3 regions of the Streptosporangium sp. NBC_01469 genome follow, and region 3 is predicted to be linked to each of the others. Evidence: riboswitches for the same ligand, from Rfam matches in the RefSeq annotation. Region 3 holds a riboswitch; each other region holds the start of a gene.

Region 1 (9,454 bases), 3.0 Mb from region 3:
CGCCCGAGCCTACGCAGAGCAGTTCGCCGGGCTGGGGCAGACCCCGGAGGAGGTCCTGACCACGGTCTTCGACGTGGACCACGACGAGATGGTGCTCGTCCGCGACATCGAGGTCTACTCGACCTGCGAGCACCACCTCGTGCCGTTCCACGGCGTCGCCCACGTCGGCTACATCCCGAACGCGAAGGGGCAGGTCACCGGCCTGTCCAAGCTCGCCCGCCTCGTCGACGTGTACGCCAGGCGTCCCCAGGTGCAGGAGAGGATGACCTCCCAGATCGCCGACGCGCTCATGAACGTGCTGGAGCCGCGGGGGGTCATCGTCGTGATCGAGTGCGAGCACCTCTGCATGACCATGCGGGGCGTCCGCAAGCCCGGTGCCAAGACGATCACCTCGGCCGTGCGCGGAGACTTCCGCAACAGTGACAGGACCCGCGCCGAGGCGATGGCCCTCATCATCCGCTGATCGTCCTCTCGCGTGCCTTCGAGAGCCCGTACGGGCCCGCACCCCGCCCGGACCGCCCATCGGCGGCCCGGACGGGGTTTCCGCGTTCTGGAGGGTGATGACCGGGCCCATGACCGGGCCCGCGGTCGGATCCATGACCGGACCTGTGACCGAGTCCGTGGCCGGACCTGTGGCCGGACCTGTGGCCGGACCTGTGACAGGGGGGCTGTGACATGGCCCGCAGTCGGATCCGTGACCGGGCCTGTGACCGGGCCTGTGGCCGGAAAGGGCTGTGGCGCGGGGAAAGTCCCCCGGGGTGACCTTGGCCGGGCTAATATCGCCACACCCGGCGGGGCCGGGAGCCCCGACCGGGTTCTCTCCGGTTCTCGGATCGCGGCGGGCACGCCCGAGGGGCCCGCGGAGCCGCCGACTCCGAGTGGAGGAGAACGCATGCCAGCCAGACGTCCCGGGCGGGACACCGACCGAAGGCCGTCCGCCCTGTGACGGGTGTGCGGATTCGTTATGGCGCAAGCCGGACCCACGAGACGGGCGTACGGTGCACAACGCCTAGGCTTGTCGCCATGACTACGTGGAGTGTGCCCGGGTTGCCGGACGCGGGCCGGTGCCTCGTGATGGGCGTGGTCAACGTGACTCCCGACTCCTTCTCCGACGGCGGCCGGTGGTTCGACCCGGCGGTGGCCGTGCGTCACGGCCTGGAGCTGGTCGAGCAGGGCGCCGACATCGTCGACGTGGGCGGCGAGTCCACCAGGCCCGGCGCCGCGCGGGTGCCGCTGGAGGAGGAGCTGGCCAGGGTCGAGCCGGTCATCCGGGAGCTGAGCCGCGAGGGCGTCATCGTCAGCGTCGACACCATGCGGGCCGAGGTCGCCCAGATGGCCGTGGAGGCCGGGGCGAAACTGGTCAACGACGTCAGCGGAGGGCTGGCCGACCCGGCGATGCCGAGGGTCGTGGCCGCCTCCGGGGTGCCGTACGTGGTGATGCACTGGCGGGGGCACAGTCACGCCATGGACCGCAGGGCCGTGTACGGCGACGTGGTGACCGAGGTGCGCGAGGAGCTCGCCAAGCGGGTCGCCTCCGTGCTGGCCGAGGGGGTGTCGGAGGAGCAGATCGTGCTCGACCCGGGGCTGGGCTTCTCCAAGAACCCCGAACACAACTGGGCTCTGATCGCGGGTATCGACCGGCTCGGAGAGCTGGGCTACCCGCTGCTCGTCGGGGCCTCGCGGAAACGCTTCCTGGGTCGCCTCCTGGCCGGCCCGGACGGCGCGCCGCGCCCTTTCAGTCGTAGTGACGATGCCACGCTCGCCGTGACGGCGCTCGCCGCGCAGGCGGGGGCCTGGTGTGTGCGCGTGCACGACGTCCGCCCGAACGCGGACGCCGTCCGTGTGGCTGCCGCAGTTCAGGGAGCGAGATCATGAGCGTCGACACCACCGCCGTCGAGACGGTCAATCAGGCGTTCTACACCGCCATCGAGGACGCCGACCTCGACCGGATGACCGAGATCTGGGCCGAGGACATCGAGGGCGAGCAGGTGAGCTGCGTCCACCCCGGCTGGCCGATCGTGAACGGCCGGCAGGAGGTGCTGCGCTCGTGGGCGCTCATCATGGCCAACACGCCCTACATCCAGTTCGTGCTGACCGACGTCCGCGTCATGGTCCTGGGCGACGTCGCCATCCTCACCTGCGAGGAGAACATCCTCACCGCGGGCGACGAAGGTGATTCCAGCTTCGCGGCGGGCAAGGTGGTCGCGAGCAACACCTTCGTGCGGACGTCGGCGGGGTGGCGGCTCTGGCTGCACCACGGCTCGCCCGTGCTGCAGGGTGACGACGAGGACGAGGAAGAGGAAACCGCGTGAGCGAACGCACCGGTGAACGGTCCGGCGGGGGCGGCGGTCTCCCGGCGGCCGGCGAACGGCCCGGTGGGGGCGTCGGCTCCGTGGCGGACGGACGGTCCGGTGGGCGTGACGATTCCGTGGCGGGCGGGGGGCGGCCCGGTGGCGCGTCCCGGATCCACGCCGAGACGCCCCTGCGGATCGACGACGGCGTCAGCGACCTGATCGGCGATCCGGCCGACGAGCCGGTCGGCGGCCCGGCCGGGGGCTCGCTCCGGGATCCGCTGGAGGCCCCGGGCTCGTCCGGGGACGCGGCGTACGGCCCGCCACCGGGCACGGCCGACCGGATCAGCCTGAAGGGGCTGCGGGTGCGCGGGCGGCACGGCGTGCTGGCGGCGGAGCGGGAGCTCGGCCAGGAGTTCGTCGTCGACGTCACCCTGTTCCTCGACACGGCGCCGGCGGCGGCCGGGGACGACCTCACCAGGACCGTTCACTACGGCGAGCTCGCCGAGGAGCTGGCGGGGGTCGTGGGGGGCGAGCCGGTCGACCTGATCGAGACCCTGGCCCAGCGCCTGGCCGACGTCTGCCTGGCCCGCGAGCTCGTCCAGGTGGCGGAGGTGAGCGTGCACAAGCCCGCCGCGCCGATCCCGCTGCCGTTCGACGACGTGATCGTGACGATCACCCGGCGTCGGGCATGAGGGTGGTCCTGGCGCTCGGCAGCAATCTGGGCGACCGGTTCGACACCCTGCGGGGCGCGCTCGACACCCTCTTCGAGAAGCCGGAACTCACGTTCGTCGCGGTGTCGCCGGTCTACGAGACCGATCCGGTCGGCGGCCCCGAGCAGGGCGCCTATCTCAACGCGGTGGTGATCGCCGAGAGCGCGCTGGAACCCCGGGAGCTCCTCGATCGTGCTCAAGGTGTGGAGAACGCCTTCGGCAGGGTCCGGGTGGAGCGCTGGGGAGCGCGCACGCTGGACGTCGACCTGATCACCGTGGGGGATGTCGTCATGGACGACCCCGACCTCACCCTGCCGCACCCCAGGGCGCACGAGCGCGCGTTCGTGCTGGTCCCCTGGGTGCGGGCCGACCCCGAGGCCGTCCTCTCCGGGCGTCGGGTGGCCGACCTGCTGGCCGGTCTCGACCAGGGCTACGTACGGCCGCGCCCCGACCTGACCCTCCAGAGGCCCGCGTGAAGCCAACCCGTCCCGGTGTTCTCATCGGGCTCCTCGTCGTGGCCGGGATCCTCACCTGGGCGATGCTCAAGCCGCTCTACTCGTCCCTGCCGACCGTGCCGTGGACGGCGATCCCGACGGTGCTGCTGCTGGCGATCGGCGAGTTCTACAGCGGCTGGATGACGAAGGCCAGGATCGAGCGCAGGCCCGACACCAAGCCCGTCGAGCCCCTGGCCGTGGCCCGCCTGGCCGCCCTGGCCAAGGCCTCCGCGTACGGCGGGGCGGTCTTCGGCGGGATCTTCGCCGGGTTCACCCTCTACACGGCGGAGCTTCTGGAGCAGGAGGTCCCCCGCCGCGACTTCTTCATCACCGGCGGGTCGTTGATGGTGTGCGTGCTGCTGATCTGCTCGGCCCTGTACCTGGAGCACTGCTGCAAGGTGCCCAAGGACTCCGCGGACGACGATCGCTGAGGCGCCGCGCCCCGCGGCGGCGTCACGCCCTCGCCGTCCGTCGCCGAGGCGCGCGCCCGATGTCGGCCGCCTCGGGGGTCCACGGCTCTCGGGGTGCACGGCTCTCGGCGTTCATCGGCCTTCGGCGTCCCCCGCCGAGGTGCCGCCGCGCTAGCGTCGCCGCCTCACCGTCCACTGGCGTCCGAAGAGCATGATGACCGGGAGCGTGCAGACCAGCGCCCCGGCGACGGCCAGGGGGCGCTCCAGCCACCAGAACAGGTCAGGCCGCACCCTCTCGCCGGGCCCGCCGCCCGCCAGCCACCAGGTCAGCGCCACCCAGATCGCCATGCCGGTCGTGTGAAACAGGAACAGCGGGAGCGCGAACCGGTTCACCGTCTCGTTCACGCGCTGCCACCTGGGGCGTGCGAGCAGGCGTTCCATGGACGGCCTCAGCACCTCCACCAGGCCGATCTGGAAGATCAGCAGCGCCACGATGACGAAGGTGGGCGGCGCCATGTTGGACAGCTTGTCGCCGGGAACGCCCACCATCGAGCCCGGGTAGATGCCCGAGTAGACCAGGCCGAAGAGGGCGAACAGCCCGGTCCACAGGATGGCGACGTCGAAGCGGCGGGGAAGCGCCACCACCCGGTCGTAGAAGAATCCGGCCTGGTGGGCCAGTCCCCAGACGATGATCATGTTGAGCCAGCCCGCGGCCTCGTACCCGTAGCGCAGCCGCAGCACGTCGACGACGAGCGCCGCCCCCGCCAGCCAGATCAGGGCCAGCACGTCGTAGTGCCGGTGCAGCCAGAGCGAGATCGGCAGCAGGGCGATCAGCACGAGGTAGACGCCGATGAACCAGAGCGGGCTGATGACGAGCAGGACCACGCGGTCCATCCAGTCGACCCCGAACGCCCGCGTCACGATCACGCCGAACACGATCCAGGTCCCGGCCAGCGCCAGCGCGGGGATCGCGAGGCTCCGGATGCGCCGCGACACGAAGGTGCCGATGCCGACCCCGCGCTCGCGGGCCCGGTTCCACGACAGCAGGTGGACGTACCCGCCCACGTAGAAGAAGAGCGGCAGCACCTGCAGCAGCCACGTCAGGATCCACAGTCCCGAGGTGAAGCCCAGCGGGCTCGTCGGCGAGGGGCCGCCCGGCCCCCACTGCAGGATCGTGAACGCCCAGTGCCAGACGACCACGACGATCAGGCTGAACGCGCGCAGCCAGTCGACGTACCGGTCCCGCTGTGCCCCGCTCGCGACCGGAGGAGCCTCGGACGGCACGGAATCCGCTTCGGCGGGGGGCCCGGAGGTTTCCGGGGAGGGGGGTGCGGGGGGTGTGGGGGGTGTGGGGAGCGCCGAGGGGGTCGCCCTCTCCTGGTCTCCACCGGGTTCGATCATGCGGTTCCAACCGTGCCTTACTTGTCGATGTCGCCGACGACGAAGAACATCGAGCCCAGGATGGCCACCATGTCCGAGACCAGGTGGCCGGGAAGCATCTCACGCAGCACCTGGACGTTGTTGAAGGAGGCCGAGCGGAGCTTCATCCGCCACGGCGTCTTCTCCCCGCGCGAGACCAGGTAGTAGCCGTTGAGGCCCAGCGGGCTCTCCGTCCAGGCGTAGGTGTGGCCCTCGGGAACCTTCAGCACCTTGGGCAGGCGCTGGTTGATCGGCCCAGGGGGTAGTTCGAGGAGCCGTTCCACGCAGGCGTCGGCCAGGTCGAGGGAGACCTTCACCTGTTCCAGCAGCACCTCGAACCGGGCGTGGCAGTCTCCCGCGGACCGGGTGACGACCTTCACCGGCAGCTCCCCGTAGGCGAGGTACGGCTCGTCCCTGCGCAGGTCGACGTCGACGCCGGAGGCGCGGGCGATCGGGCCGCTCACGCCGTACTGCATGATCGTCTCGCGGTCGAGGACGCCCACCCCGCGCGTGCGGGCGAGGAAGATCTCGTTCCCGGCGATCAGGTTCTCGATGTCGGGCAGCCGTCGCCGCACGTCGGCCACGGCCTGGGCGACCCGGCCCGTCCACCCCTCGGGGAGCTCCTCCTTCAGGCCGCCGACCCGGTTGAACATGTAGTGCATGCGCCCGCCGGAGATCTCCTCCATCACGGCCTGGAGGGTCTCGCGCTCCCGGAACGCGTAGAAGACCGGGGTGATCGCGCCGAGCTCCAGCGGGTAGGACCCGAGGAACATCAGGTGGCTGAGCACCCGGTTGAGCTCGGCCATCAGCGTGCGGGTCCAGACGGCCCTGACCGGCACCTCCATGCCGAGCATCCGCTCCACCGCGAGCACGACGCCCAGCTCGTTGGCGAACGCCGACAGCCAGTCGTGCCGGTTGGCCAGCACGATGATCTGCCGGTAGTCGCGCACCTCGAAGAGCTTCTCGGCGCCCCGGTGCATGTAGCCCACGATCGGCTCGGCCGAGCTGATCCGTTCGCCGTCCAGCGTGAGCCGCAGCCGCAGCACACCGTGTGTGGACGGGTGCTGCGGCCCGATGTTGAGGATCATGTCCTCGGTCGCGAGCTCCTTGCCGTCCGCCCCCCGCACGGCTTCGGCTCCAGCCCCCAGCCCCACGCTCAGCTCACGGGGCGCGCCTTCAGTCATAGGGCCATGCTGTCACGTCAGCCGCGCGAGGCAAGATCCCGCAGGGCGCCGATCAGCCGGTCGACGTGCTCGGAGGTGGTGCCGATGCCGATGGAGGCGCGGACGGCGGAGGCGGTGACGTCGTCGCAGCCGCCGTCCTTGGCGCCCAGCAGGTGCCGTACGAAGGGGTGGGCGCAGAACTTGCCGTCGCGGACGCCGATGCCGTAGTCGCCGGACAGGGCCTCGGCGACCTCGCGGGCGGTGAAGCCGTCCACCACGAAGGAGACGATGCCGACGCGCGGGTGGTCCGGGCCCCACAGGGAGAGCTCGTGGACGCCGGGGACGGAGGCGAGGCCCGCGCGCAGGCGTCCGAGGAGGCGCTCCTCCTCGCGGACCAGCGGGGTCCAGCCGGTGGCGGTCAGGGCGTCGCAGGCCGCGGCGAGCGCGACGGCGCCCAGCACGTTCGGGGTTCCGGCCTCGTGCCGCGCCTCGGGGTCGTCGTGCCACTCGGTGTCGTCGTCGTTCACGGCCTTCACCGCGCCGCCGCCCCGCAGGTACGGCTCGGCTTCGGCCAGCCAGTCGGAACGGCCGATCAGCGCGCCCGTGCCGAACGGCGCGTAGAGCTTGTGGCCGGAGAAGACCACGTAGTCCAGGTCGAGCGCCGTCAGGTTGAGGCGGCGGTGCGGGACGAGCTGCGCGGCGTCGACGAGGACGCGGGCTCCGTGCCGGTGGGCGATGTGGGCCAGAGCGGCGATCGGCCAGAGCTCCCCGGTGACGTTGGAGGCGGCGGTCACGACCAGCAGCTTGGGGCCGTCGATCGAGGTGAGGGCGTCGTCGACGGCGCGGACGGCCTCGCCGGGGAAGGCGGGGGCGGCCAGCCGCACGACCTTGTCCCAGGGCAGCAGCGAGGCGTGGTGCTCGGTGTCGAAGACCACGGCGGTGGTGCCCTCGGGCAGGCTGCGGGCCAGCAGGTTGGTCGCGTCCGTGGTGTTGCGGGTGAAGATCACCGAGTCGTCGGGGCGGGCGCCGACGAAGGCGCGCACCGTGTGCCTGGCCTGCTCGTAGCGGGCCGTGGTCAGCTGGGACGCGTACCCGGCGCCGCGGTGGACGCTGGAGTAGGCCGGGAGCGCGGCGGCGACGGCGGCGCTCACCGGCTCCAGACAGGGGGCGCTCGCGGCGTAGTCGAGGTTGGCGTAGCGGACGAGCCTGCCGCCCCTGACCGGGACCTCCAGGTCCGAGCCGAGCACGGCCGGGATCGGCCGGTCACCGGACGCGCGGGTCTCGGGGACGGTCACCGGGACGGCGGAGGCGGCGGTGGTGGTGGTGGTCGGGGCGACGGGGTTCGCGGGGTTCGCGGGGGAGAAGATCGTCAGGGTGGACACGCCATGGCTCCTTCGAGGTCATCGGACCCCAACCCATGGCATAGGTGCCTGGAGCCCGCGCTTGCCCGACACACCTCGTGCCGGACCAGGTCCTCACCCGGGGCACCCCGCCGCGGACGCGAGGGTTGCCGGCCAGCGAGCCGGGGCTTGTCACTGGCACTCATGACCTACGTGGGAACTATAACCGACGCCCCGCGGTGCCCCGCAAGTCCGAAACGTGATCAACCCGGTATCGGGGCCGGAGCGGGCGCTCCCGGGAGCGCCCGGCGGATTGAAAGCGAAGCGTGATGAGAGAGCAGGAACTCGGAGCGTCCCCCGGTCGTCCTGGCAGTCAGCCGAAGAAGCGTTCGGGCAGTTGGCCGACGGTGTGTCCAAGCGCCGACCGACGAAGGAGAAAGCAATGGACTGGGTGACCAACCCGGAGATATGGATAGGGTTCTTCACCCTCGTCGCCCTGGAGATCGTCCTGGGAATCGACAACATCATCTTCATCTCGATCCTGGTGGGCAAGCTCCCGCCCGCGCAGCGCGACAGGGCCCGCAAGCTGGGCCTCGCCGTCGCCCTGATCAGCCGCCTCCTCCTGCTGCTGGCGCTGTCGTGGGTGGTGAGGCTCACGGAGCCGATGTTCGAGGTCTTCGGGCAGGGGATATCGGGGCGCGACCTGATCCTGATACTCGGCGGCCTGTTCCTGCTGGGCAAGAGCGTCCACGAGATGCACGGCAGCCTGGAGGGGGAGTCCCACCACTCCGAGGGCAAGGTCGCCTCGTCCTTCACCTCGGTGATCATCCAGATCATGATCCTCGACGTCGTCTTCTCGCTCGACTCGGTGATCACCGCAGTCGGCATGGTCGACGAGCTGGGCGTCATGATCGCGGCCGTCATCGTCTCGGTCATCGTGATGCTGGTCGCCTCCGGGCCGATCAGCCGCTTCGTGGACCGGCACCCGAGCATCAAGATGCTCGCCCTGTCCTTCCTGGTGCTGGTCGGCGTCGTGCTCATCGCCGAGGGATTCGAGCAGCACATCTCCAAGGGCTACATCTACTTCGCGATGGCGTTCTCGCTGCTGGTGGAGCTGCTGAACATCCGGGTGCGGGGCAAGGCGGGCAGGCGGAAGCCGGTCGAGCTGCGTTCCCGCTACGAGACCGGGGACAAGGCCGGTTCCGAGAGCCCGGAGACCCCGGAGCCCCCGGTGGGCCGGGGAGCTTCGGCGACCCAGGCGGACGAACCAGCTGAAAGGGGAAATCCGGACAAGCGGGCCGACTCCTAGGCCGGGATTACGATGCTTAAGTGCGCTTTGATCCTTGGAATCCGGAATTCGTCGCCCACCCCTATGACGTCTACGACGAGCTGAGGCGGGAGCGGCCGGTCAGCTTCTTCGAGCCGACCGGCCAGTGGCTGGTGGCCAGGCACGCCGACGTCAACGCGCTGCTGCGGGACCGCAGGCTCGGCCGTTCCTACCTGCACGTGGCCTCGCACCGGGAGTTCGGCAGGCCGGACGACCCCGAGTTCCAGGACCCGTTCTGGCGGGTGATCAGGGCGGGGATGCTCGACGTCGAGCCGCCGGTGCACACCAGGCTCCGGC
Region 2 (9,454 bases), 3.4 Mb from region 3:
AGGAGGGCGCCGAGGAACAGCACGGTCGGGAGCACCCGCAGGGCCAGCCACGCCCCGGCCAGCCGTCCGGCCGCCATCCCCGCGGTGAACGCCGCGACCGCGGTCGCGGCCACCGCCGCGGGCAGCCCGGTCTGGTCGGAGAAGAGCTTGGCCGCCCACAGGTTGAAGCAGAACTCCATCGCGACGCAGCAGAACAGCACGGCCGAGGCCAGGTAGAACCGCCAGCCGAAGCGGGTCTCGCCCCCCGTGGCGGCATCGCCGACGCCGTCCCCGGGCTCGGGGATCCGCACGCGCCCCATGGTCAGCGCGAGCAGCACGGCCAGCACGGGGGTCACCAGCAGCGCGGCCCGCCAGCCGAAGGCGCTCTGCGCGGCGGCACTGACCACGAACGGGACCCCGATGCCGACGATCACGCAGACGGCGTTGGCCTCGCTGATCGCCGCCGGGCCCGCGGGGCCGTGCCGGTCGTCGAGCGCGGACATGCCCGAGTACAGGGTGATCGAGGACATCCCGCTGGCGACGCCGTACCCGAGGAGGGTGATCGGGAGCGTGGTGGGGGCCGCCGCGACCATGAGCATGCCGGCGCTCATCCCGGCCATCCCGGTCCAGATGACGGCGCGGCGGCCGATCCTCCCGGTCAGCCAGGGCAGGGCGAGGCCGGTGATGATGCCGCCGACGGCCATCGCGGTCCCGTGCAGCCCGGCGACCGCCTGGGAGACGCCCTGGTCGAGGCGGAGCAGCGGGAGCGCGGCGCTGAGACCGTACAGGTAGGTGGCGAAGACGCCGAGCTGAAGGTAGATCAGCCAGGTCGCGCGGTCGCGGATGAGCCGGACGGGCGCGATCGCGGTCAACTCGGTCTCCCCGTACGCCAGAAAAAGTGAAATAGCCGTAAAAACTATCTCATATAGGTCTAAAGCTGCTTGGCGACCCGGGTCGTCACCCGAGGGCGTCGAGTTGCTCGGCGAACCACCGGTGCGGGGGGAGGGCGGTCGCCGCGGCGGCCAGCAGGACGCCCCTCCTGGCGCGCTCGTCCGAGGGCATCGTCAGGCCCTCGTACAGCGCGGCGGCCGTGGCCGAGACGTCGTAGGGGTTGACCGTCAGCGCGTGCTCGCCCAGCTCGGCGGCGGCACCCGCCTCCCGCGACAGCACCAGCGCGCTGTGCGGCGACAGGATCGGCCCCTCCTTGGCCACCAGGTTCATGCCGTCGCGGATCGGGTTGACCAGCAGCACGTCGGCCAGCCGGTAGGCGGCCAGCGAGCGCGGGTAGTCGTCGTTGACGTTGAGGATCAGCGGATCCCAGTCCTCGGTGGCGTACTCGTCCTCGATCTCCTCGGCGCAGCGCTGCACCGCCGCGGTGTACTCGCGGTACTCGGGCAGGTCGTGCCGGGACGGGTAGGCGAAGGCGAGGTGCGTGACCCGGCCGTGCCACTCCGGGTGGGCCGCGAGGAACTGCTTGTAGGCGACCAGGCCCCGCACGATGTTCTTCGACAGCTCCGTCCTGTCGATCCGCACGATCAGCCTGCGGTCGCCCACCTGGGCGCGGAGCGCGGCCATGTGCGACTCCACGTCGGGCTCGGACGCCCGGGTCCAGAGCGCCTTGCCGTCCACGCCCAGGCTGTGGGTGCCGATCCGGGTGGTCCTGCCCGCGTGCGTGACCGTACGCTCCCCGCGGTCGACCCGCGCGCCGAGCACCGTCTCGCAGCAGTCCATGAACGCCCCGCCCCAGCGGTCGGTCAGGAAGCCCGCGTGGTCGGCGCCCAGGATGCCTTCGAGGAGCTCGGTCGCCACGTCGTCGGGGAGCAGGTTGAAGTATTCGGGCGGGGCCCACGGCGTGTGCGAGAAGTGCGCCACCCGCAGGTCGGGGCGCTCCCCCCTGAGCATGGCCGGGACCAGGCTCAGGTGGTAGTCCTGCACCATCACCCGCGCCCCGTGCGAGCCCTCCTCGGCCAGCGCCATCGCGAAGGCCTCGTTGTAGGCCTGGTACGACTCCCACTCCCGGCGGAACCTGGCGTCGAAGTACGGCCTGTTGGGGGTGTCGTAGAGGAGGTGGTGGACGAACCAGAGGGTGGAGTTGGCGACCGCGTTGTACGCGCGGTGGAAGGTCGCCGGGGGGATGTCGAGCATCCGCACCGCCCCGGTGTCGTAGCCCGCCTGGTCGAGCCTGCCGCCGGACGCCAGCCGCACGGCGCCGCGGTCGCCGTCGGACAGCGCCGCGCAGACCCACAGGACGTTGAGGTCCTTCGCGACCTCCGACAGGCCGGAGACCAGGCCGCCACCTCCCCTGCGCATGGACAGTGAGCCGTCCTCGGAGAGGGTGAAGGAGACGGGGCCGCGGTTGGAGGCCACCAGGATCGCGCTCATGAGATCCCTTCACTGGCTAGGGACACGCCTGTCCTGAAGGTTAACCGGCACTTCGCCAGGCTGTCCTTGCTCTTCAGGTCAATGAAAGAACGGCGTTCATCGAATTGTGTCAGCTCTTGTCAGCAGGTGAAGTGATGAGCCCCGCCGTATCACCCTTTTTGTGGCAGGCAGGAAGGGTCGCCATCCGAGATCCCGACCGTAGGATGTCCAGCGACCGTGACCGCTGATGGGGGCCCGTGATGGCGCTGGACGAGACGACCGAGGACCTGGCCCGATCGGCCGCCCAGGGGGACCACCGCGCGCTCGGTGAGCTGCTGAAGCGGATCGAGCCCGCCGTGCTCAGGCACTGCGGCCGTATCCTTCCCTTCCGGCAGGACGCCGAGGAGGCCTGCCAGGACACCCTGCTCGCGGTGGCGCGCAACATCGGCCGCTTCGAGGGGCGGGCCCGGTTCAGCACCTGGCTGCACATCGTGACCGCCAACTGCGCCAGGACCACGTACCGCTCGCTGAAGCGCCGCGCCGCCGAGCAGAGCTCGGACGAGCTGCCGCTGCAGAAGCCGGACGTCGCCCGGGTGAGCGTGATCGCCGGGTCCCGGCTGGATCTGCTCGACGCGATGGAGGCGCTGGAGGCCGAGAAGCCGGACCTGGCCCAGGCACTGGTGCTGCGCGACATCTGCCAGCTCGACTACAACGAGGTGGCCGAGCAGCTCCGCATCCCGCTGGGCACCGCCAAGTCGCGCATCCACCAGGCGCGCAAGTACGTCCAGGGAGCCCTGGGCGACGCCTACGGCTTCTGACCGGCCGTCCGATTCCGGTTGTCCGCTGGATAACACGCTGTGTCTCGCCCAGTGAGACATGAGGTCAGGAGGGCGGCAGGGCGGGGTAGAGTGCTTAGGACCCGCGCGTCGGGTTTCCAACTGAATATTTGCTCATCCAGAGGGGTGGAGGGACCGGCCCTGCGAAGCCCCGGCAACCATCCCGGTTCCAGACTCGTGATCTGACGAGGTCGGCCGGGACAGGTGCCAATTCCGGTCTGTGACCAGGGTGGTCCGCAGACGAAGATGAGGGAAAGGCCTCGCTTCATGGCGCTCGCAACCACTGAGAACACCACCACCTCCTCCTCCGGTCGTGCCGACGACACGCGTGACCGGCGCTTCGGCCCCGCCGTCGCCCTGTCCTGCCGGGAGTGCGGTGCCCGCTACGACCTCGGCCCCGACTTCGCCTGTAGCGAGTGTTTCGGGCCCCTTGAGATCGCGTACGACTTCGGGCGTGTGACCCGGGAGCAGATCGCCGAGGGGCCGACCAACATCTGGCGCTACCGCTCGTTGCTGCCCGTCCCCGAGGACGTGGCCTCCAAGCCCAACATGGCGCCCGGCTGGACCAAGCTCGTCAACGCCGGAAACCTCGCCCGCGAGCTGGGCATCCGCTCCCTGCACGTGAAGGACGACTCCGGCAACCCCACGCACTCCTTCAAGGACCGTGTGGTTGCCATCGCCGTCGAGGCGGCCAGAAACTTCGGTTTCCACACCCTCTCCTGCTCCTCCACCGGCAACCTGGCCGGCGCCGTGACCGCCGCCGCCGCGCGGGCCGGGCTGGACGCCTGCGTGTTCATCCCCTCCGACCTCGAGCAGGCCAAGATCGTCATGGCCTCCGTGTACGGCGGCAGGCTCATCGGCATCGAGGGCACGTACGACGACGTGAACCGCTTCTGCTCCGAGCTCATCGGCGACGAGCTGGGCGACCAGTGGGGCTTCGTCAACGTCAACCTCCGCCCGTACTACGCGGAGGGGTCCAAGACGCTGGCCTACGAGATCGCCGAGCAGCTCGGCTGGCGCATCCCCGACCAGATCGTCATCCCGGTCGCGTCGGGCTCGCAGCTCACGAAGGTCGACAAGGGATTCAAGGAGCTGATCCGGCTCGGTCTGGTCGAGGACAGGCCCTACAAGATCTTCGCGGCCCAGGCCGAGGGGTGCTCCCCGGTCTCCGCCGCCTACAAGGCGGGCCACGACGTGATCCGCCCGGTGAAGCCGAACACGATCGCCAAGTCGCTGGCGATCGGCAACCCGGCCGACGGCCCGTACGTCCTGGACATCGCCCGCCGCACCGGCGGCGCGGTCGAGGACGTCACCGACGCCGAGATCGTCGACGCGATCCGGCTGCTGGCCAGGACCGAGGGCATCTTCGCCGAGACCGCCGGAGGCGTCGTCGTCGGGGTGCTGCGCAAGCTGGTCGCCTCGGGCACGCTCGACCCCGACGCCGAGACCGTGATCCTCAACACCGGCGACGGTCTCAAGACCCTTGACGCGGTGGCCGCGGAGGCCCGCCCAACCGCGGTGATTCGGCCTTCTCTTGACGCATTCCGTGCGGCTATCGCCTAGAAATCGTGAAAGGTACTGAATTATGAGCGTTTCTGTGCGGATTCCGACGATTCTCCGGACTTACACCGATGGTGCTGCCGAGGTGAACGGAGAGGGAGAGACCCTGCGCGATGTTCTGCAGAAGCTCGACGCGGACTTCCCGGGGATCGGCGCCCGGATTCTTGATGAATCGGGAAAGATCCGACGTTTTGTCAACGTCTATGTGGGGGATGAGGACGTCCGTTTTGTCGACAACCTCGACACGGCCACGCCCCCCGGCGTTCAGATCTCCATCATCCCCGCGGTGGCCGGAGGCTGATTCTGCCGCCCTCGCGCGGCCCTGACCGCGCCCGTGCCGCCCCCGGTGGCGACCACGACTCCACGGCACCCGCCCGGCTCCGGCCGGGCGGGTGCCGTGTTTTATGACGCAAGCTCATATTTGTGGCGCGGATGAATAACGTAACCCTTAACTAACTAATAGTGATGGTGAAACTTTGTTCTCGGGCTAAAAGCTCTCGTAAAGAGGTAGTTTGGTGCTTGACTCTGTTGCCCTACCGCTTCCCACAGGTATGGTCGGAACGATCGAGGGGGCGAAGTCCGTCCCGGAGATTGAGGACTTCGCGAGAGGAATGGGCGTCGTCCTTAAGACCAGTAAGAGGAGTCGCAAGTGGCGCAGGGCACCGTCAAATGGTTCAACGCGGACAAGGGCTACGGCTTCATCGCGGTAGACGGTGGTAAGGATGTGTTCGTCCATTACTCCGCGATCATGATGGATGGCTATCGTGCCCTCGAGCAGGGCCAGCGGGTCGAGTTCGAGATCACCCAGGGTCAGAAGGGTCCCCAGGCGGAGTCCGTCCGGGCGGTCTGACGTAGCCGCTTCGTGAATTCGCAGGGAAGAGCCGGTGGATCCCGCGGCATCGCAGTTCGCTGGATCCTCACCGCCTAGGCCCGGCTTGCCCCCCAACCGGCGAGCCGGGCCTTCGCGTCGTACGGGGTGCGCCGAGGTCGTGCGGGATACGTGGTCATGAGGTGCGCCGAGGTCGTGCGGGGCCACACGGTCGTACGAAGTCCACAGGGGTCGTGCGGGGCACGTGGAGGCGGGTGCGGGACACGCCCGGCGCGGCACGGGACACGGGACCACGGGGACGCGGAGACGCCACCGGCCATGCGCCGACGATGACGTGCCGCGTACGCCGACATGACGCGGGATCTACGCCGGTGTGACGCGGAGCTGAAGTCCCCTCCACGCGCGGCCCAGGTCAGCGGATCGCGGCTTGCACTCGTCGGGGTAGAGTGCTAAACAGATTGTTGGCACTCACGCATAGAGAGTGCCAATCCTGGATCGAGGCGATGGGGCCCGCCGAACGGAGTCGTGGGCCCACATGCCGTCGCGGGCGTCGGCTCGGTCCGGTGTAAGCCACCCTGTCTCTGGGAGGTCTAGCCGTATGGCAGCCAAGATGATCGCGTTTAACGAGGACGCCAGGCGCGGTCTCGAGCGTGGCATGAACCAGCTCGCGGACGCCGTCAAGGTGACCCTCGGCCCCAAGGGCCGTAACGTCGTTCTGGAGAAGAAGTGGGGCGCTCCCACGATCACCAACGACGGTGTCTCCATCGCCAAGGAGATCGAGCTCGAGGACCCGTGGGAGAAGATCGGGGCCGAGCTCGTCAAGGAGGTCGCCAAGAAGACCGACGACGTCGCGGGTGACGGCACCACCACCGCCACCGTGCTCGCTCAGGCTCTCGTACGCGAGGGCCTTCGCAACGTCGCCGCCGGCGCCAACCCGATGTCCCTGAAGAAGGGCATCGAGGCCGCCGTCGAGCGCGTGTCGGAGGAGCTGTCCAAGCTCGCCAAGGACGTGGAGACGAAGGCGCAGATCGCCTCCACCGCATCCATCTCCGCGGGCGACCCGCAGATCGGCGAGATGATCGCCGAGGCGATGGACAAGGTCGGCAAGGAAGGCGTCATCACCGTCGAGGAGAGCAACACCTTCGGTCTTGAGCTTGAGCTCACCGAGGGCATGCGCTTCGACAAGGGCCTCATCTCGATGTACTTCGTCACCGACCCGGAGCGTATGGAGGCCGTCCTCGACGACCCGTACATCCTGGTCGTCAACTCCAAGGTGGCCGCCAACAAGGACCTGCTCCCGGTCCTCGACAAGGTCGTGCAGGCCGGCAAGCCGCTGCTGATCATCGCCGAGGACGTCGAGGGCGAGGCCCTGGCCACCCTGGTCGTCAACAAGATCCGTGGCCTGTTCCGCTCGGTCGCGGTCAAGGCGCCGGGCTTCGGTGACCGCCGCAAGGCGATGCTGGGCGACATCGGCATCCTGACCGGTGCCCAGGTCATCAGCGAGGACCTCGGTCTGAAGCTGGAGTCGACCGGCCTGGACCAGCTCGGCCGGGCCCGCCAGGTCATCGTCACCAAGGACGAGACCACCATCGTCGACGGTGCCGGTGACCCCGAGCAGATCGCCGGCCGGGTCAACCAGATCCGCGCCGAGATCGAGAACACCGACTCCGACTACGACCGCGAGAAGCTCCAGGAGCGTCTGGCCAAGCTGGCCGGCGGCGTGGCCGTCATCAAGGCCGGCGCGGCGACCGAGGTCGAGCTCAAGGAGCGCAAGCACCGCATCGAGGACGCCGTTCGCAACGCGAAGGCGGCCGTCGAGGAGGGCATCGTCCCCGGCGGCGGCGTGGCGCTGCTGCAGGCCGGCGCCAAGGCGTTCGACAAGCTGGAGCTCTTCGGCGACGAGGCCACCGGTGCCGCGATCGTCAGGAAGGCTCTGGAGGAGCCGCTGAAGCAGATCGCCGTCAACGCCGGCCTCGAGGGCGGCGTCGTCGTGGAGAAGGTGCGCAACCTTCCCCCGGGTGAGGGCCTCAACGCCGCCACCGGCGAGTACGTCAACCTGTTCGAGACGGGCATCATCGACCCGGCCAAGGTGACGCGTTCGGCGCTGCAGAACGCGGCGTCCATCGCGGCGCTGTTCCTCACCACCGAGGCCGTCATCGCCGAGAAGCCCGAGAAGGCCGGAGCCGCCCCCGCCATGCCCGGCGGCGGCGACATGGACTTCTAAGTCCACGCGCTTTCGAAAAAGAGGCGACCCCGAAGTGCCGGGGCCGCCTCTTTTTGTCTTTCCGTCCTCCGTCGCCCGGCGCGGTGGCCCGTACGCGGCCCCGAGGTCAGCCGAGCTGTGCGGGGAGCGGCCTGGAGTGCAGGACGGTCAGGGAGGTGACCGCGCGGGTCAGGACCACGTAGAGGCGGGCCAGGCCCCGGGGTTCCGCGTCGACGATGTCGGCGGGTTCGGCCACGATCACGTGGTCGTACTCCAGGCCCTTGGCCAGGGACGCCGGGATGACCAGGAGGCGGTGGTCGTCGACCGTGTCGGGGCCCAGCACCCGGTGCTCCAGGTGGGACAGGGCCTCGGACACGGCACCCACCGAGGCGTCGGGGACGATGACGCCGATCGACCCCTCGCGGGCGAGCGCCTCATCGGCGGCGCGGGCCAGCGACGCGGCCAGGTCGGGCGCCGGGCGCACCGACAGGGAGCCCGCGCCGGGTCGCAGCGACCGGGGGGCGGCCAGGTCCGGGGCGACGAAGGGCAGCAGCCTGGCCGCGTAGTCGAGGACCTCGCGGGGCACGCGGAAGCCGAGGGTCAGCTCGGTGACCGCACCGTCCTCGAAGCCGAGATGGGTCAGGACCTCCGTCCAGGAGCGGGCGGACCAGGGCGTGGTGCCCTGCGCGAGGTCGCCCAGCACGGTGGCCGAGCCGGTGCGGCAGCGCCGCCCCAGGGCCCGCAGCTGCATGGCCGACAGGTCCTGGGCCTCGTCCACGACCAGGTGGCCCAGCGGGACGGTCCGCTCGATCATGTCGGCCAGCTCGTCCATCAGCGCGCCGTCGGCCGCCGACCACTTGGCCGAGCGGAAGGACTTGGCGGGCTTCGCCCACAGCAGCAGCGACTGCTCCTCGGCCGTGAGGTCGTCCTTGGCGGCGGCGGCGAGGAAGGCGGGGTCGCTGAACAGCCGATGAAGCACCTGCTGCGGGGTGAGCTTGGGCCAGACCAGGTCCACCAGCTGCCTGACCGGCTTGGACCTGGCCACCGCGTCCTGCACCCGGTCGTCGGGCGACTCGCCGCGCTGCTCCATCCGGACGAGCACCAGGTGGGCGAGGCGCTGGGCGAGCGTGGCGCGCCCCGGGCCGTAGCGGGTGGTGCCGCGCAGCGCGGCGACGATCTCGCGGACCTCGTGGTCGGCCACCCGGTAGCGGTTGATCCCCTTGGTGAACAGCACGCCCTCGGTGGGCTTGACGACGTGCATCCACAGGGCTCGCCCGAGCACGGGGACGATCCTCGCGTCACCCTTGACGGTGCTGACGGCGGGGTCCTCCGGGGTGGAGTGGTCGCCGAGGATCCCGGCCGCCGTGGTCTGGTCGACCTTGACCTCGCCCAGGGCGGGGAGCACGGAGGAGATGTAGGAGAGGAACGCCCGGTTCGGGCCGACGATCATCACGCCCGACCTGGCGAGCCGCTCGCGGTGGGTGAAGAGCAGGTAGGCGGCCCGGTGCAGGCCGACGGCGGTCTTCCCGGTGCCGGGGGCGCCCTGGACGCACACCGTCCGCCCCAGGTCCGAGCGGACGATCTCGTCCTGGTCGGGCTGGATCGTCGCGACGATGTCGCGCATCGGTCCCGAGCGCGGTCGCTCGATCTCCTCGGTCAGGATCCTGCTCTGGGCGAGGGCGGCGC
Region 3 (9,454 bases):
GTTGCGCGTGGTGTGGTGCCCCGAGTACCGGCGGCGGGTTCTGGACGCTCGGATCGAAGAACGGTTTGAACGGTTGATCCGTGGGGTGATCGAGGAGAAGGGAGCATGGCTGGTGGAGTGCGACGTCATGTCCGGCCACGGTCACCTGCTGGTCGAGGTGGACCCCCGGTTCGGGATCCACAAGCTGGTCAAGGCCGTCAAAGGCCGTACCTCTCGCCTGCTCCGCGAGAAGTTCCCGGCACTGACGTCGAAGCTGCCGACCTTGTGGACGAACTCCTCCTTCGTGGCGACCGTGGGTGATGCGCCCCCGCAGGTGGTCGAGGGCTACATCGAGAATCAGAAGGACCGGTGATCGCCGGTGCTTACCGGACGCAAGTATCGCCTGGACCTCACCCCTGAGCAGGGTGAGTTCGCCGAACGCGTCGGCGGGGCGTGCCGGTCGGTGTGGAACACCGCGCTGGAACAGCGCCGCCTCTATCGTCGGCGCGGGGGGTGGATCGGCTACCACGACCAGGCCCGCCAGGTGGCTGAGGCGAAAGCCGACTTCCCGTGGCTGGCCGAGGTGCCCGGTCACTGTCTGCAGCAGGCGTTGATCGACCTGGATGCCGCGTGTGCCAAGCACGGCACGTGGAAAGTCCGCTGGAAGTCGAAGGTCGCCAACCCGCCGAGCTTCCGGTTCCCCGAGGGCGGGAAAATCGCGGTCGAGCGGCTCAACCGGCGCTGGGCGCGGGTGAGGCTGCCGAAACTCGGCTGGGTCCGTGTGCGGATCACCCGCCCGCTCGGCGGGAAGGTCAAGAACGCCACCGTCAGCCGGGACGGCGAGCACTGGTACATCAGTTTTCTCGTCGAGGATGGGGTCACCGCGCCTGAGCGCCACGCCGGCCCTGGCAGCGCCGTGGGGATCGATCGGGGCGTGGTCAAGGTCGCGACCCGCTCGGACGGCCGCTTCCATCACCGGGTGTTCGCCCGTGATCGGGAAGTTGAGCATGTCAAGAAGCTTCAGCGCGACTTCGCCCGGACCACGAAGGGATCGGTCCGGCGTAAGAGAGCCGCCGCGCGGGTCGCCGACATGGTGCGGACGGTCCGCAGGCGCCGGGAGGACTTCGCCGCCAAGACCGCCCATACCCTGGCCACGGGTTTTGAGATGGTCGTGTTCGAGGCGCTCAAGACCAAGAACATGACCGCCGGCGTCGAACCCAGGCCAGATCCTGAGCGGCCGGGCGCGTTCTTGCCGAACGGGGCCGCTGCCAAGGCCGGATTGAATCGGTCCATCTTGGACAAGGGCTGGTATCGGATCGAGTTGGCCACTCGTAGTAGGGCCCGGTATACGGGCACCCATGTGATCACTGTCAATCCGGCGTACACGAGTCAGACGTGCAACGTGTGCACGGTGGTGGATCGGAAGTCCCGCGAGAGCCAAGCGGTCTTTCGGTGTACCTCTTGCGGACACACCGAACACGCCGACGTGAACGCCGCCAAGAACGTACTCACCGCCGGAAGGGCGGAGTTCGCACAGCCCGGACCGGGTGTGCGAGCTGGGGCGCGCAAACCACGCAACCGCGTGGGCCGCAAGGCCAACCGCCAAGCAACAGCAGCGCAGACCACCGCAACAGCGGCGTCCGGGCTGGCTGGAATCCCCCGACCTTAGCCGTAGGGAGCGCTTCAAGCACTTGCAGTGACCCACCTCATGGTGGGGCGCACCTAGGGTTCCGCCGACGCCGGGCGTCACGCGACTGTGAGGCCGTACGGCGGGTGCCCGGCGAGCTGGGCTAGGCCGGCGGCGACCCTCGGCGCCCGGCGCGGAGAGATCCTCAGGAAGGTGACCTGGCCGTACGCGCTCCCGGCGGTCGTGGACGCGGCGCGGATCAACGCCGCAACTCTTCCTGCGCGAGGTGTGGCGCGACACGGGCACCACCGTGCTGATGGTCACCCACGACGTGGAGGAGGCCGTTCTGCTCGCCCAGCGGGTGCTCGTCTTCGCCTGCGGCCCCGGCAGGGTCGCCGCCGAGGTGCCGATCGACCTTCCCGCCTACCGGGCCCTCGCCGTGAAGCGCACCTCCTCCTTCCTCGGTCTGCGCGCCACGGTCGAGGATCTGGTCCGCTCGCACATGCTGACGCCGGAGAGGGAAAAGGTGTAGAACGATATTCTGTGGCTCTCCGGGCTCGCGAGGGGGATGCGGGATGGTCGATCTGGTGCTGTCGTCGATCGAGCGGGGCGTGCTGACGCTGACGTTCAACCGCCCGGACCGGCTCAACGCCTGGACCGACGAGATGGGCCGCCGCTACTTCGACCAGCTTGCCGAGGCCGAGAAGAACCCCGAGGTCCGGGTGATCGTGGTCACCGGCGCGGGGAGGGGGTTCTGCGCCGGTGCGGACTTCCGGACGCTCACCGCCCTCCATGACGGCTCCTACGCGGGGCGGCCGGATCCGCGCCCCACCACCTTCCCGACCACGATCCGCAAACCGATCGTCGCCGCCGTCAACGGTGCCTGCGCCGGGCTCGGCATGGTCCACGCCCTCCTCTGCGACCTGGTCTTCACGGCCGCCGAGGCCAAGTGGACCACCGCCTTCGCCCGGCGCGGCCTGATCGCCGAGTACGGCATGTCATGGGTCCTGCCCCGCCTGGCAGGCCAGGCCAGGGCGATGGACCTGCTGCTGTCGGGCCGCACCTTCACCGGTGCCGAGGCGTACGAGCTGGGCTTGGCCGGCCGGTCGGTGCCGGGGGAGAGGCTGATGGAGGAGACGCTGGCCTACGCCCGCGAGCTGGCGACGTACAGTTCCCCGGCCTCGATGGCGGTGATCAAGCGTCAGGTCTGGGGTGACGGCCAGCGGAGCCTGGAGGCGTCGGAGGCGGCCGCGACGCACCTGATGGCCGAGTCCTTCACCCGGCCGGACTTCGCCGAGGGCGTCGCCAGCTTCGTCGAGCGCCGCGCCCCCGGCTTCCCTCCCCTGTAGGCCCCTGTAGATCCTTGTAGAACCCCGTAGGCCCCTGTAGGTCCCCGCGCGGGCGGATCCGGCGGGGTTCCGTTCCGCCGGGCGCGGAACGAACGCCGCCGGGATGGCGGTGCGGATCGGGTACCGGGGCGGACGGGATGGCGGTGTGGATCGGATATCGGTACGGACGGGATGCCGGTGTGGATCGGGTACCGGGGCGGACGGGATGGCGGTGTGGATCGGATATCGGTACGGACGGGATGGCGGTGCGGATCGGGTACCGGGGCGGACGGGATGCCGGTGTGGATCGGATATCGGTACGGACGGGATGGCGGTGCGGATCGGGTACCGGGGCGGACGGGATGCCGGTGTGGATCGGGTACCGGGGCGGGATGCCGATTGCGGATGGGCTTCCGGCGTGGGCGGTGTGAGGTCGTCGAGGATCAGGCGGGTGGTTTTCCGGTCACGAGCACCGTGAGGCCGTCGAGGATGCGGTCCATGCCGAAGACGAACTCGTCGTCGGGGCCGCCGGGCATGTCGAAGACCCGGGCCTCGAGAAGCTCGTGGATCTCCGGGAAGCGCTGAGCGTCGGTGAGCCTCGCGAGTGACCGGCCGTAGCCGGACATCGCCTCCTCGTCGGTGACCCGGGAGGCGTCGAAGGCGTCCTGGAGATCGGCCAGGAGCGCCACCTCAGTCCTGACGAAGCCGTCGACCAGCAGCAGCGCCGCCATCTTCGTGTCCGGGGCCAGTCCGGTGCCGCGCAGGCAGCGCAGCCCGGCCTCCATCCAGGCGACGTGGTTGGGCATGAGCCCCGGGCCCGTGATGGGGATGCGCAACGACCAGGGGTGCCGCTGCAGCGCGGCGCGCAGGGCGCCGGCCCACCGGTAGACGCCGTGACGCCAGTCGTCGCCCGGCTCCGGGAGCTGGGGAGGCGGGCCGATCACCGCGTTCGTGATGAGCATGAGCAGGTCACCCTTGGAGGTGACGTAGCGGTAGAGCGCCATCGTGGAGACGTCGAGCTCGGCGGCGATCTTGCTCATCGAGACCGCGGCGAGTCCCTCCGCGGAGCCCACTCTGATGGCGGCCTCCACGATGTGCTCCAGGCTCAGGGTGCGTTTGGGCCCCTTGCCCGGCCGCTCGCGCAGGCCCCAGGCGATCTCCACGCTCTCCGGCACTTCCATCGCGCTCCCGGGCTTGACCGTCCTTTCCTGTGAGTGTATACCTTACGCAATACCGCGTACGCCATAAACAGTAGAGCGTACGCCATACGCAGGAGGGGTAGTGGAACCAGCGATAGAGGCGGTCGGCCTCACAAAGTCCTATGGCCGGCTCGCCGTCCTGAACGGCGTCGACCTGCGCGTCGCCAAGGGCAGCGTGTACGCGCTGCTCGGCTCGAACGGCGCGGGCAAGACCACGACCGTGCGCACCCTGGCGACGCTGGTCAGCCCGGACGCGGGACGGGCCACGGTCGCCGGGTTCGACGTCGTGCGCGACCGCCGCCGCGTCCGCCGCGCCATCAGCCTGACCGGCCAGCACGCGGCGGTCGACGAGCTGCTGACCGGCGAGGAGAACCTCCGGATGATGGGCCGCCTGTCCGGCCTGTCACGCGCGGGGGCTCGCAGCAGGGCGGCCGAGCTGCTGGAGCGGTTCGACCTGGTCGAGGCGGGGAAGCGGCGGGTCGGCACGTACTCGGGTGGCATGTGGCGACGCCTGGACCTGGCCGCGGGGCTGGTCGGCGCGCCGTCGGTGATCTTCCTCGACGAGCCGACCACGGGTCTCGACGTGCGGAGCAGGCAGGCGATGTGGGAGGTGATCACCCAGCTCACCGGCTCGGGCACCACGGTCTTCCTGACCACCCAGTATCTGGAGGAGGCCGACAGCCTGGCCGACCGGATCGCGCTGCTCGACGGCGGGCGGGTGGTGGCGGAGGGCACCGCCGACGAGCTCAAGGCGAGGGTCGCCGCCTGGCGGCTGGACCTCGTCCTGACCGACGCCCGGTCGTTCGCCGAGGTGACGCGCCTCCTCGGGGTGCGTGCCGTCCACGCCGATCTCGCCAGGCTGACCGTCGGGGCGGCTGTCGGCGGGAGCGCCTCGGAGGTCCGCGCCCTGCTGGACGAGGTGGACCCGGAACGTTCGGCGATCGAGAGGTTCACCGTGCGAGGCGCCACGCTCGACGACGCGTTCCTCGCCCTGACGGACAGGGAGCGGGCCGGTGTCTGAACTCGCCGCCTGGCCGGTCATGACCGGCCGCGCCGTCCGCCTGTCGCTGCGCAACCTCGACGCGCTGTTCATCTCGTTCCTGATGCCCGTCCTGGTCATGCTGCTGTTCGTCTACCTGTTCGGCGGCGCGATCCAGACCGGCGTCGACTACGTCACCTACGCCGTCCCCGGCATCCTCGTCATGTGCGCCTCCTACGGCGCCTCCCTGACGGCGGTCGCCGTCAGTCACGACATGAGCCGGGGGATCGTCGACAGGTTCAGGTCGATGGACGTCGGCGGCGGGGCGTTCCTGGGCGGGCACGTGGCCGCCAGCACCGTGCGCAACCTCACCTCGCTCGTCATCGTGTTCGTCGTCGCGTTCCTGCTCGGCTTCCGGGCGGAGGCGGACCTGGCCGGCTGGGCCGCGGCGGTGGGCGTCCTGGTGGTGTTCGTCCTGGCCATCTCCGCGGTCTCGGCCGTGGTCGGCCTGCTGGCCAAGACGCCGGAGGTCGCGGGCGGTTTCACCTTCTTCGTGATGTTCCTGCCCTACCCGAGCAGTGCCTTCGTCCCGGTGCACACCATGCCCGCATGGCTGCACGGGTTCGCGGAGAACCAGCCGGCCACGCCGATCATCGAGTCCGTGCGCGGTCTGCTGCTGGGCCAGCCCGTGGGGAACGATCCGTGGAAGGCGCTGGCCTGGTGCGGTGGTTTCCTGCTGGTCTCGGCGATGCTCTCCGGCAGGCTGTTCCGCCGCCGCGCCCGCTGAGGTTCGCGAGGAAACCGGGCCGCATGAGAGGCGCCGGGCCGGGCCGGGCCCCACGGGGGCGGGGCCCGGCCCGGTCGGGTTTCGGGGGCGTGGCTTGGACGGCCGGGATTCGGGTGACCGGACCCGGCCGGTTGGATTCCAGGGGCCGAGACCTGGGGGATCGGGCCCGGCCGGTCGGGCTTTGGGCGCGGCGCCGGATGGCCGGGACCGAGGCGACCGGGCTCAGCCGACCAGGGTGAGCCAGTGCGGCGCGTCCCCGAAGGGGGCGGTGCGGGCGGTGACGGCCTCCATCAGCCAGGTGGCCGAGGCGCGGGCGCTCTCGACCACGTCGGGCGGGTAGGCGTACTTGACCCGGTGCTCCTCGAACTCGTCCTCGTCGTCCAGGAAGACCTGGCTCGGGCGGCCCTTCAGCAGGTTCCGGCGGGCTCGGATCACGTCGAGGTCCAGGTCGACCATGGTGACCTCGCCGTCGCTCCACTCCGGCACCGTGGAGATGTCGCAGTAGATCTCGTACTTGTGCGGGGCGGCGTTGAAGGCTGCCGTCCACCAGGCGTCGCGGGGGAAGAGCATCACGAACGGGTGCGGAGAGGGGACCGCGGGACCGTCACCCTTGCGGCCGATGGAGTTGGCGAGGCAGCCCGTCCACACCCCGTGCTCGTCCTCGCCGAGCAGCAGGCCGCGGTGGTGCCAGTGCAGTGACCCGTCGTACTTGCGGTAGACCACGTTCACGCTCTCATAGGACATTCCCCGACATTAAGGCTTGACAGAGATCTATGTATTTCCTACCTTCTAAATAGGTTAAGAGTGTCAGTGAGAAGCCCCGGCTGGCTGACCGGCAACCCTCGCACCGCGGCGGGGTGCCCCCGGGGGAGACCTGGCGGCACGGTGGGCGTGCCGCAAGCGCGGATCCCTTCATCGGGGTCACCGAGACATGCCCGGGAGTGCCAGATGCCGAAGACCAGCACACTGAACCACGCGAGCCCCGTCGACCTCGACACCCACGGCCACTACCGGCCCGGTGGCAGGCCCGGCCCGCGCTACCCCTTCCAGGGGCGGATCGGCACACCCGCCTTCCCCGCAGAGCCGGGCCGCTACCACCTCTACGTCGCGGCCGTCTGTCCGTACGCGCAGCGCGCGGCCATCGTGCGCTCCCTCAAGGGACTCCAGGACGTGGTCTCGCTCTCCTACGTCGACGACGGGCGTGACGGGCGCGGGTGGGCGTTCCGCGAGCGGCGCGGGGCCGACCCGGTCAACGGGTTCACCATCCTGCGGCAGGCGTACGAGGTGACCGAGCCCGGCTTCGACGGGCACGTCTCGGTGCCGGTCCTGTGGGACAGGACGAGCGGCCGCATCGTCAGCAACAACTTCCCCGACATCACGATCGACCTGGCCACCCGGTTCGGCGGCGACCTCGAGGCCGACCTCTACCCCGAGGAGCTCCGGCCGGAGATCGACGAGCTCAACACGAGGATCTACGAGATCGTCAACACGGCGGCGGGCCGCGTGGCGTCGGCCACCACCGAGGCCGCGTACACCGAGGCGCGCGGGACCGTGGTCGCCTTCCTGGACGAGCTGGACGCCCGGCTGGCCGACCGCAGGTTCCTGTTCGGCTCGGGGATCACCGAGGCGGACGTGCGGCTCTGGCCGACCCTGCTCCGCTTCGACCTGAGCGACAACCCGGCGGCCAGGATCAGCGAGCGCCCGCTCACCGCCTTCCCCAACCTGTGGGCCTACGCCAGGGACCTGTACGCCCACCCCGCCTTCCGCGAGAACACCGACTTCACCGCCATCTCCCACGTCTCCGGCCAGGAGGGCGAGACCGACGCCTGGCGGATCCCGGTCGAGCCGCTGCACGCCGACTGGGACCAGCCGCACCGCAGAGCCGCCGTATGAGCGCCTCGATCGCCGTCGTCGGCGCGGGACCGACGGGCACCTGCCTGGTGGAGCGGATCTGCGCCAACGCCGCCGACCTGCTCGGCTGGCCGTCGCTGGACGTCCACGTGATCGACCCCCACCCGCCGGGCGGCGGGCGCGTCTGGCGCCACGACCAGCCGGACCTGCTCTGGATGAACTCCACCGCGGCCGACGTGACGCTCTTCACCGACGAGTCGGTGCGCTGCGAGGGGCCGATCCGCCCCGGACCCACGCTGGCCGAGTGGCTCGGCGGCGACCCCGGCAGGTTCGCCTCCCGCCCGGCGCAGAACGGCTACCTCTCCCACGTCTTCCGGCACGCGGTGGCGAACGCCCCGCGCGGCGTCCGGGTGCACGTGCACGCCGCCCGCGCCGTCGACCTCGCCGACGTCCCCGGCGGCCAGACGGTGACCCTGGAGGACGGCCGGACCATCGAGGCCGACGCGGTGATCCTGGCCCAGGGGCACGGCGACGTGACCCCGACGAGGGAGGAGAACGCGCTGGCCGGCCTGGCCGCGCGCGGGGGGCTGCGCTACCTGCCCACCGGCTACGCGGCCGACCTCGACCTGGACGGCATCCCCGCCGGGGAACCGGTGATCATGCGGGGGATGGGGCTGGCCTTCGTCGACCTGATGGTGCTGCTCACCTCGGGCCGGGGCGGCCGGTTCGTCCGCGAGTACGACGGGGAGCTGGTCTACCTGCCCAACGGGCGCGAGCCCCTCCTGCACGTGGGGTCGCGGCGCGGGGTGCCGTACCACTCCAAGACCGGTTACCCCTTCACGGGCGCCCGCCCGCCGGTGCCGCGCTTCCTCACCCGCGAGGCGCTGGGCGAGGGGCCGTGGAACTTCCGCCGGGACGTGTGGCCGCTGGTCGCCAAGGAGCTGGCCTTCGCGTACTACCACGAGCTCATCACCGCCCACCCCAAGCGCGCCAAGCTGGGCTGGGAGGAGTTCGAGGAGGGCTTCGCCGCCGAGGAGTGGCGCAGCCTCGGGATGCGCAGGCTGGTCCGCGAGGCCGTGCCCCGGCACCTGGACCGGCTCGACTTCGACCGGCTCGACCGGCCGCTGGACGGCATCCGGTTCGGCGACCAGGCCGGCCTGCAGAAGTGGATGCACGGCTATCTCGCCGTCGACCTGCAGCGACGCTCGGACCCGGCGCACAGCGCCGACCACGCCATGATCCTCGGGCTGCTCTCCGTCTACGGCGTCCTCGCCGAGCTGGGCGTCTCCGACCCGTGGTTCGGCGGGTTCTTCAGCTACGTCGCCAGCGGCCCGCCGGGACCCCGGCTGGAGGAGCTGCGCGCCCTGGCCAGGGCCGGGGTGGTCACCTTCCTCGGCGCGGACCTCAAGGTCGACCACCACGACGGACGCTGGCGGGCGCAGAGCCCCACCGTGCCCGGCGGCGTGACGGCCACGACCCTCGTCGAGGCCCGGCTGCCCGCGCCCAGCGTGAGCCGGGCCGTCGACCCGCTCATCACCGCGCTCCGCGACCGGGGCGAGCTCGACGAGGAGTCGGGTCTGGTGAACGTACGGCCCGCCGACCGCCGCCTGCTCGACAGGTCCGGCACCCCGCACCCCCGCAGGTTCGCCTTCGGCCCCTGGGTCGTCGGCGGCCGGGCCACCGGCGGCTTCGCCAGGCCCCGCC

What was found. A riboswitch is a leader RNA that binds a small molecule or an ion and turns the genes downstream of it on or off. The one in region 3 is predicted to bind S-adenosylmethionine.
Region 1: linked by a shared signal. The riboswitch ahead of OG587_RS05735 (aminotransferase class V-fold PLP-dependent enzyme) and the one ahead of OG587_RS19300 (glutathione S-transferase C-terminal domain-containing protein) in region 3 are both predicted to bind S-adenosylmethionine.
Region 2: linked by a shared signal. The riboswitch ahead of thrC (threonine synthase) and the one ahead of OG587_RS19300 (glutathione S-transferase C-terminal domain-containing protein) in region 3 are both predicted to bind S-adenosylmethionine.

The regions. Positions count from the first base shown of each region.
Region 1 is NZ_CP109465.1:1,270,340-1,279,793, reverse strand. It holds gene folE (GTP cyclohydrolase I FolE) at 1-463, shown strand, start outside; gene folP (dihydropteroate synthase) at 1,024-1,875, shown strand; gene OG587_RS05765 (nuclear transport factor 2 family protein) at 1,872-2,312, shown strand; gene folB (dihydroneopterin aldolase) at 2,573-2,986, shown strand; gene folK (2-amino-4-hydroxy-6-hydroxymethyldihydropteridine diphosphokinase) at 2,983-3,480, shown strand; gene OG587_RS05750 (DUF3180 domain-containing protein) at 3,477-3,929, shown strand; gene OG587_RS05745 (acyltransferase family protein) at 4,080-5,192, opposite strand; gene OG587_RS05740 (NADH-quinone oxidoreductase subunit D) at 5,327-6,511, opposite strand; gene OG587_RS05735 (aminotransferase class V-fold PLP-dependent enzyme) at 6,529-7,872, opposite strand; SAM riboswitch class IV at 7,925-8,040, opposite strand; gene OG587_RS05730 (TerC family protein) at 8,273-9,139, shown strand; gene OG587_RS05725 (cytochrome P450) at 9,160-9,454, shown strand, end outside.
Region 2 is NZ_CP109465.1:855,351-864,804, reverse strand. It holds gene OG587_RS03935 (MFS transporter) at 1-851, opposite strand, end outside; gene OG587_RS03930 (alpha,alpha-trehalose-phosphate synthase (UDP-forming)) at 937-2,361, opposite strand; gene OG587_RS03925 (RNA polymerase sigma factor) at 2,601-3,158, shown strand; SAM riboswitch class I at 3,288-3,429, shown strand; gene thrC (threonine synthase) at 3,444-4,739, shown strand; gene OG587_RS03915 (MoaD/ThiS family protein) at 4,762-5,037, shown strand; gene OG587_RS03910 (cold-shock protein) at 5,386-5,586, shown strand; gene groL (chaperonin GroEL) at 6,164-7,789, shown strand; gene OG587_RS03900 (HelD family protein) at 7,896-9,454, opposite strand, start outside.
Region 3 is NZ_CP109465.1:4,294,664-4,304,117, forward strand. It holds gene tnpA (IS200/IS605 family transposase) at 1-352, shown strand, start outside; gene OG587_RS19260 (RNA-guided endonuclease InsQ/TnpB family protein) at 359-1,648, shown strand; gene OG587_RS19265 (hypothetical protein) at 1,726-1,869, opposite strand; gene OG587_RS19270 (hypothetical protein) at 1,893-2,138, shown strand; gene OG587_RS19275 (enoyl-CoA hydratase-related protein) at 2,182-2,955, shown strand; gene OG587_RS19280 (TetR/AcrR family transcriptional regulator) at 3,378-4,115, opposite strand; gene OG587_RS19285 (ATP-binding cassette domain-containing protein) at 4,216-5,154, shown strand; gene OG587_RS19290 (ABC transporter permease) at 5,147-5,899, shown strand; gene OG587_RS19295 (DUF402 domain-containing protein) at 6,122-6,643, opposite strand; SAM riboswitch class IV at 6,696-6,808, shown strand; gene OG587_RS19300 (glutathione S-transferase C-terminal domain-containing protein) at 6,848-7,792, shown strand; gene OG587_RS19305 (FAD/NAD(P)-binding protein) at 7,789-9,454, shown strand, end outside.